Regions from separate parts of the Pseudomonas sp. H3_E07 genome, predicted to be linked through region 2. Evidence: predicted binding sites of a transcription regulator. Region 2 holds the regulator's gene; the other holds the start of a gene.
What was found. Region 2 encodes FliA, which starts transcription of late flagellar genes. Its sites were predicted from a motif close to CTAAAGTTTNNNNNNNNNNNGCCGNTAA; they were not measured.
Positions count from the first base shown of each region.

Region 1: the regulator FliA is predicted to act here: its motif matches at 1,455-1,482, upstream of AB4O08_RS00095 (methyl-accepting chemotaxis protein).

Region 1 is NZ_CP162795.1:16,884-20,379, forward strand. It holds gene AB4O08_RS00085 (DUF1294 domain-containing protein) at 120-503, opposite strand; gene AB4O08_RS00090 (undecaprenyl-diphosphate phosphatase) at 500-1,330, opposite strand; gene AB4O08_RS00095 (methyl-accepting chemotaxis protein) at 1,549-3,183, shown strand; gene pnuC (nicotinamide riboside transporter PnuC) at 3,288-3,496, shown strand, end outside.
Region 2 is NZ_CP162795.1:4,540,248-4,543,743, reverse strand. It holds gene AB4O08_RS20890 (chemotaxis protein CheA) at 1-625, opposite strand, end outside; gene AB4O08_RS20885 (protein phosphatase CheZ) at 637-1,425, opposite strand; gene AB4O08_RS20880 (chemotaxis response regulator CheY) at 1,444-1,818, opposite strand; gene fliA (RNA polymerase sigma factor FliA) at 1,987-2,727, opposite strand; gene fleN (flagellar synthesis regulator FleN) at 2,724-3,496, opposite strand, start outside.

The sequences.
Region 1 (3,496 bases), 1.6 Mb from region 2:
AGCAAACGGTCTTCGCCCTACCACTCGGCACCTCGCCTAGGCTCGGCGTGCCCTCACTCCGGCTTGAATCCGTGGGCCGCCGCACTGAGCCATCCTTGGCCCAGTGCGGATATCCGGGCCTAAAGCACTGAAACCAGTGTCCCCCCCAGAAACATCTGGTCCAGCCAGAACACTTGATGCAGCAGCACGATCACCCAGAACAGCACCTGGTAAGACACCTTGCGCGTCTTGTGGCGGAACACTTGCTGGGCAATCAACGCCCCCGGCCAGCCGCCCGCCAGTTCCACGGCGTGCAGGATGTTTTCCGGGGTGCGCCAACTGTCGGTACGGGCCTTGCGCTTGTCACTCCAGTAGAGGAAGAACGCGATCACGCTGACCACGCCATAGGCCGCCAGCGGGATCACGGTCTCGCCGCGCTGCCATACCAAGATTGAACCCAGTAACGGCGCTGCGCACAGCAGCAGGAAGATCGCCGCCTTCAGGCGTGGATGCTGGATCATCATGCCTTCGCGGCCGCCCAGTCGATCCAGCCGAACTGCCAGGTCGCCAGGATCAGTAGGCCGAATGCAATGCGGTACCAGGCAAACACGGCATAGCTGTGGCTGGCGATGAACTTGAGCAGGCCCTTCACCGCAATCATCGCGAAGATGAACGAGGTCACAAAGCCGATGGCAAACACCGGCAAGTCCGCAGGCTGGAACAGGTCGCGGTACTTGTAGCCCGAATACACAGCGGCACCCACCATGGTCGGCATCGCCAGGAAGAACGAAAACTCGGTAGCGGTCTTGCGCGACAGGCCAAACAGCAAGCCGCCAATGATGGTCGAGCCGGAGCGGGAAGTCCCTGGGATCATCGCCAGGCACTGGGCCAGACCGACCTTGAGTGCGTCTTTCCAGGTGATGTCATCCACGGTTTCGGCATGCACTTCATGCTCGCGGCGCTCGGCCCACAGCATGATGATGCCGCCCACCACCAGCGCCGTCGCCACGGTGATCGGGTTGAACAGGTAGTGGTGAATCAGGTCGGCGAAAATCACCCCCAGCACCACTGCCGGCAGGAAGGCGATCAGCAGGTTGACGGTAAACCGCTGGGCCTTGCGCTGGGTCGGCAGGCCACTGACCACTTCGAAAATCTTGCCACGGAATTCCCACACCACTGCCAGGATCGCGCCCAGTTGGATGATGATGTTGAACGCATTGAAACGGTCGCCGGTAAAGTCGAGCACGTCGGCGACGATGATCTGGTGGCCGGTGCTGGAAATCGGCAGGAACTCGGTAAGCCCCTCCACAACGCCAAGAATCAATGCCTGTATGGCGGTCCAAAAATCCATGCTTCCCCCAAAGGTCTTGCTCTATGGCAAGCCTTGTTGATCTTTTTAATGGTTCACTGACGACAAGACGCGGTGTTGAGTTTCAACCCCGAGCTGCAAAAATCTTGTGAAATATCAGACAGTACTCAGGTTTTCCGAATGCAGGCCGAAAGCCTATCAGACAAGGCGGAAAAGTCGATGCAGCCCCACAATTATAAAAAGCACGGAGTGACAGGACCATGAACAGTTTGCGCAATATGTCGATCAGCCGACGCCTGTGGCTGATCCTGATAGTCGCCGTGCTGATGCTGTTGGCCCTGGGTATGCTGATGCTCAAGCAGATCCACGACGACCTGTACCAGGCCAAGCGCCAGCAGACTCAACACGTGGTCCAGACCGCCAGCGGGATCCTGACGTTTTATCACGGTCTCGAAACCACCGGCGTGATGACCCGTGAAGCCGCCCAGAAGCAAGCGTTGAGCGCGGTGCGTGGCTTGCGCTACGACCATGATGACTATTTCTGGATCAATGACCTCACTCCCGTGATGATCATGCACCCCGCCAACCCCAAGCTCGACGGCCAGAACCTCTCGGCCATCCGCGACCCCGATGGGTTTGCCGTGTTCAACGAGTTCGTGATCCTGGCCAAGGCCAAGGGCGCCGGCATCGTCAACTATCGCTGGCCGAAACCGGGCGCCGAAGCGCCGGTGGCCAAGACCTCGTATATCCAACTGTTCGAACCGTGGGGCTGGATCATCGGCTCCGGCGTGTACGTAGACGATGTGCAGGCCGAGTTCAGCAGCCAAGTCTGGAAAGCCTCGTTCATCGGCCTGGCTATCGCGCTGGTGATGGCGCTGCTGGTCTCACTGATCGCCCGCAGTATTGTGCGGCCGTTGCAAGCTGCAGTGAACGCCATGGGCAACATCGCCAGCGGCGAAAGCGACCTGACCCGCAGCCTCGACACCCATGGGCAGGACGAAGTCACCCAACTGTCCCGGCACTTCAACAGTTTCACCGCCAAGCTGCGCCAGGTAGTCGGCCAGTTGCAGGTGTGCGCCAACGCCTTGGGCCAATCCTCGCAGGAGCTGGGCAGCAACGCGACCCAGGCCCATGACCGTAGCCAGCAACAGTCCCAGCAGATGGAACTGGTGGCCACCGCCATCAACGAAGTCACCTACGGCGTGCAGGATGTGGCCAAGAATGCCGAACACGCCGCCAGCGAAATGCGCGACGCACAGGCCCAGGCCCAACAAGGGCAGGTGAATATCGACAGCAGCCTGCAGCAGATCGATCAGCTCTCCGGCACCATCAGTCAGGCGGTGGAAGTGATTCGCACCCTATCGGCAGAAAGCACCCAGATCGGCAGCGTGCTCGAAGTAATCCGCTCGATTGCCGACCAGACCAACCTGCTGGCCCTTAACGCGGCCATTGAAGCAGCACGCGCTGGCGAGCAAGGGCGTGGCTTCGCCGTGGTGGCCGATGAAGTGCGACTGCTGGCCCAGCGCACGCAAAAATCCACCGCCGAGATCCAGGGCATGATCGAGCGCTTGCAAGGCCACTCGGAAGCGGCGGTCAAGGTGATCAGCGACAGCCACAGCGCCTCACAGCTGACCATCGAACAAGCCGGCCAGGCCGGCGCCAGCCTGACCGCCATCGGCGAGTCACTGCGCAACCTCAACGGCCTCAACGCCTCGATTGCCAGCGCCACCCTGCAACAAGCGCATGTGGTGGAGGACATCAACCAGAACGTCACCGAGGCGGCCGGTTTGTCCCACAGCACGGCATTGGCGGCGGAGCAGTCGAGTGTGGCGAGTGCGCATTTGCGTGGTCTGAGCGAACAGCTCGACGGCCTGCTGCGTCAATTCAAGGTCTGATCCGGGGGTGAGCGGGCTAGCCCCGCTCACCCCATCAGTTAATTCCTACGCCAATCTTCTTTCGTTACAATCACCGCCCTCTCCCATTCTCCCAAGGAACCACCATGTCCGGGCTTGAACTGTTCGCCGCCGCCCTCGGGGTGATCGCTGTGTGGCTGACCGTCAAGCAAAATCCCTGGTGCTGGCCCATCGGCCTGGTGATGGTGTTGCTGTACACCTGGGTGTTCTTCGACGTGAAACTCTATTCCGACATGCTGCTGCAAGTGGTTTACGCCGCGTTGCAAGTCTACGGCTGGTGGCAGTGGACCCGTGC
Region 2 (3,496 bases):
CGGCGTCGGCCGCGAACTGGCCTTTGCCATGCAACTGGTCAAGCAGGGATTCGAACTCAGCGTCAGTGATGTCTTCGCTGGTTGGCGCGGCAACAGCCGCAGCCGGTGCTTCTGCCTCGGCCTTCACGGCACTGAGGGAGTTAAGCAACTGCTCGAATTCGCTGTCGGTCACATCCGGCTCGGCCTCAGCCACTGGCTCGGGTGCTGCTTCTGCTACCGGCGCAGCCGACAGGTCGGCGGGCTCCGCATAACGTGCCAGCGCAGCCAACAGTTCCGGAGTGGCCGCGGTGATCGGGGCACGTTCGCGGACTTCGCTGAACATGCCGTTGACCGCATCCAGTGCTTCGAGAATCACGTCCATCAATTCCGAATCAACGTGACGCTCACCCTTGCGCAGGATGTCGAACACGTTCTCGGCAATGTGGCAGCATTCCACCAGCTCATGGAGCTGGAGGAAGCCGGCGCCCCCTTTTACAGTGTGAAAACCGCGAAAAATTGCATTGAGCAGGTTCGCATCATCCGGTCGGCTTTCCAGCTCGACCAGTTGCTCGGACAACTGCTCTAAAATTTCGCCGGCCTCTACAAGGAAATCCTGAAGGATTTCTTCATCGGCGCCGAAGCTCATGTGGGTGCTCCTTAGAAGCCTAAACTGGATAACAGGTCATCAACATCATCTTGACCCGATACAACGTCTTCACGTTTATCGGCATGAATCTGCGGACCTTCACCCTTGGCGAGATGTTTTTTTGGATCTTTTTCCGAGAGGATCGCTTCGCGGTCATGTTCAATGCCGGCAAAACGGTCAACCTGGCCTGCCATAAGCACCAATTTGAGCAAGTTGCTTTCCACTTCGGTGACCAACTGGGTCACACGCTTGATCACCTGACCGGTGAGGTCCTGGTAATCCTGGGCGAGCAGAATGTCGTTGAGGTTGCTGGAAACCGTGCGGTTTTCCTGCTCGCTGCGTGACAAGAACCCTTCGACCCGACGCGCCAACTCACGAAACTCTTCAGCGCCGACTTCGCGGCGCATGAAACGGCCCCAGTCGTTGCTCAGGGCCTGGGCTTCGTTGGCCATACCGTTGACCAGAGGCGTGGCGTTTTCCACCAGGTCCATGGTGCGGTTGGCCGCTGCCTCAGTCAGCCTGACCACATAGGACAGGCGTTCGGTGGCATCAGTGATCTGCGAGATTTCCTCAGCCTGGGGCATGTGTGGGTCAATCTGGAAATTGACGATCGCACTGTGCAGCTCGCGTGTGAGCTTGCCCACTTCCTGGTACAGGCCGCGATCACGGGTCTGGTTGAGCTCATGGATCAACTGCACCGCGTCGCCGAACTGACCTTTTTCAAGGCTTTCGACCAACTGGTGAGCATGCTTTTTCAGGGTCGACTCGAAGTCGGCCTGCGATGATTCTTTATGCTCCATAGCTCCCCCGTGGCAGCATCAATGACCGATGCGGTCGAAGATTTTTTCAATCTTCTCTTTCAAGGCCAATGCAGTGAATGGCTTGACCACGTAACCGTTTACCCCAGCTTGGGCGGCTTCGATGATCTGCTCACGCTTGGCTTCGGCGGTCACCATCAGCACAGGCAGGCCGCGCAGCTTTTCGTCAGCACGTACGTGGCGCAGCAAGTCGATACCGGTCATGCCCGGCATGTTCCAGTCCGTTACCAGAAAGTCGATGCTCCCGCTGTTGAGGATCGGAATGGCCGTAATGCCGTCATCCGCCTCGACCGTGTTAGTGAACCCAAGGTCACGCAACAGGTTTTTTATGATCCGCCGCATCGTTGAGAAGTCATCAACGATGAGGATTTTCATGTTCTTGTCCAATTCGACCTCCAAGCAGTCTTAAACGCGCCCAGCACCTGGACGCGCCATTTCAATCAACAGGCATTACACAAAAAGGACTGCCGAGGGCACCACGGGTCGAACCCGCGAAGGCTGGTCGCCCTCACGGTCTCGTCTGCAGTGTCCCCACACTGCCTGTCAGCGCGCTCGCCACTCTCCCAAACGCCCCCGCAAGCGGGCTGCGCACTGGCTGTGCAACTGGCTGACCCGCGACTCGCTGACCCCCAGGACCTCACCGATTTCCTTGAGGTTCAGCTCTTCGTCGTAGTACAACGCCAACACCAGTCGCTCACGCTCCGGCAAATTGGCAATCGCGTCCGCCAACGCCCCCTGGAAACGCTCATCTTCCAGGTCACGCGATGGCTCCATATGAGCGCTCGCGCCGTCCTCGTGCAGCCCTTCGTGTTCGCCGTCCTGCAACAGGTCGTCGAAACTGAACAGGCGGCTGCCCAAGGTATCGTTCAAAATCCCGTAGTAATCGTCGAGACTCAATTGGAGTTCGGCCGCAACTTCGTGATCTTTAGCGTCGCGACCGGTTTTTGCTTCAATTGCGCGAATTGCGTCACTGACCATGCGCGTATTGCGATGCACCGAACGCGGCGCCCAGTCACCTTTACGCACCTCATCAAGCATCGCACCACGGATACGGATCCCCGCATACGTCTCGAAACTCGCGCCCTTGCTCGCGTCATATTTGGTCGACACTTCGAGCAGGCCGATCATGCCCGCCTGGATCAGGTCTTCGACCTGGACGCTGGCCGGCAGGCGTGCCAGCAGGTGGTAGGCAATGCGCTTGACCAAGGGCGCGTAGCGCTCGATCAACTCGCCCTGACTGTCACGGGCAGACCTCTTGTAAGCGTTGTAGCCAGTCGCTGTCATAGCACGGGTCCTGCGCTCGTCTGATGCACCAATCGCTCGACGAAAAACTCCAGATGCCCCCGTGGGTTGGCGGGCAACGGCCAGGTATCGACCTTCTGGGCAATAGCCTTGAACGCCAATGCGCACTTGGAACGAGGGAACGCTTCGTAGACTGCACGCTGCTTTTGCACAGCCTTGCGCACACACTCGTCGTAGGGCACTGCGCCGACGTATTGTAAGGCGACATCGAGGAAACGATCCGTGACCTTGGTCAACTTGGCGAACAGGTTGCGCCCTTCCTGCGGGCTCTGGGCCATGTTGGCCAAGACGCGGAAGCGGTTCATGCCGTAGTCACGGTTAAGCAGTTTGATCAGGGCGTAGGCGTCGGTGATCGAGGTGGGTTCGTCGCAGACCACCAGCAACACTTCCTGCGCGGCGCGCACGAAGCTGACCACGGACTCGCCGATCCCGGCGGCGGTGTCAATCACCAGCACGTCGAGGTTATCGCCGATATCACTGAACGCCTGGATGAGGCCGGCATGCTGCGCCGGGCTCAGGTGCACCATGCTCTGGGTGCCCGAGGCAGCCGGCACGATGCGGATGCCACCGGGGCCCTGCAGCAGCACATCGCGCAGCTCGCAGCGGCCCTCGATCACATCGGCAAGGGTATGTTTGGGCGTCAGCCCCAGCAGAACGTCGACGTTCGCCAGGCCCAGGTCAGCATCCAACAGCATGACGCGACGGCCAAGCTCTGCCAGGGCCAGGGACAAATTCACTGACACGTTAGTTT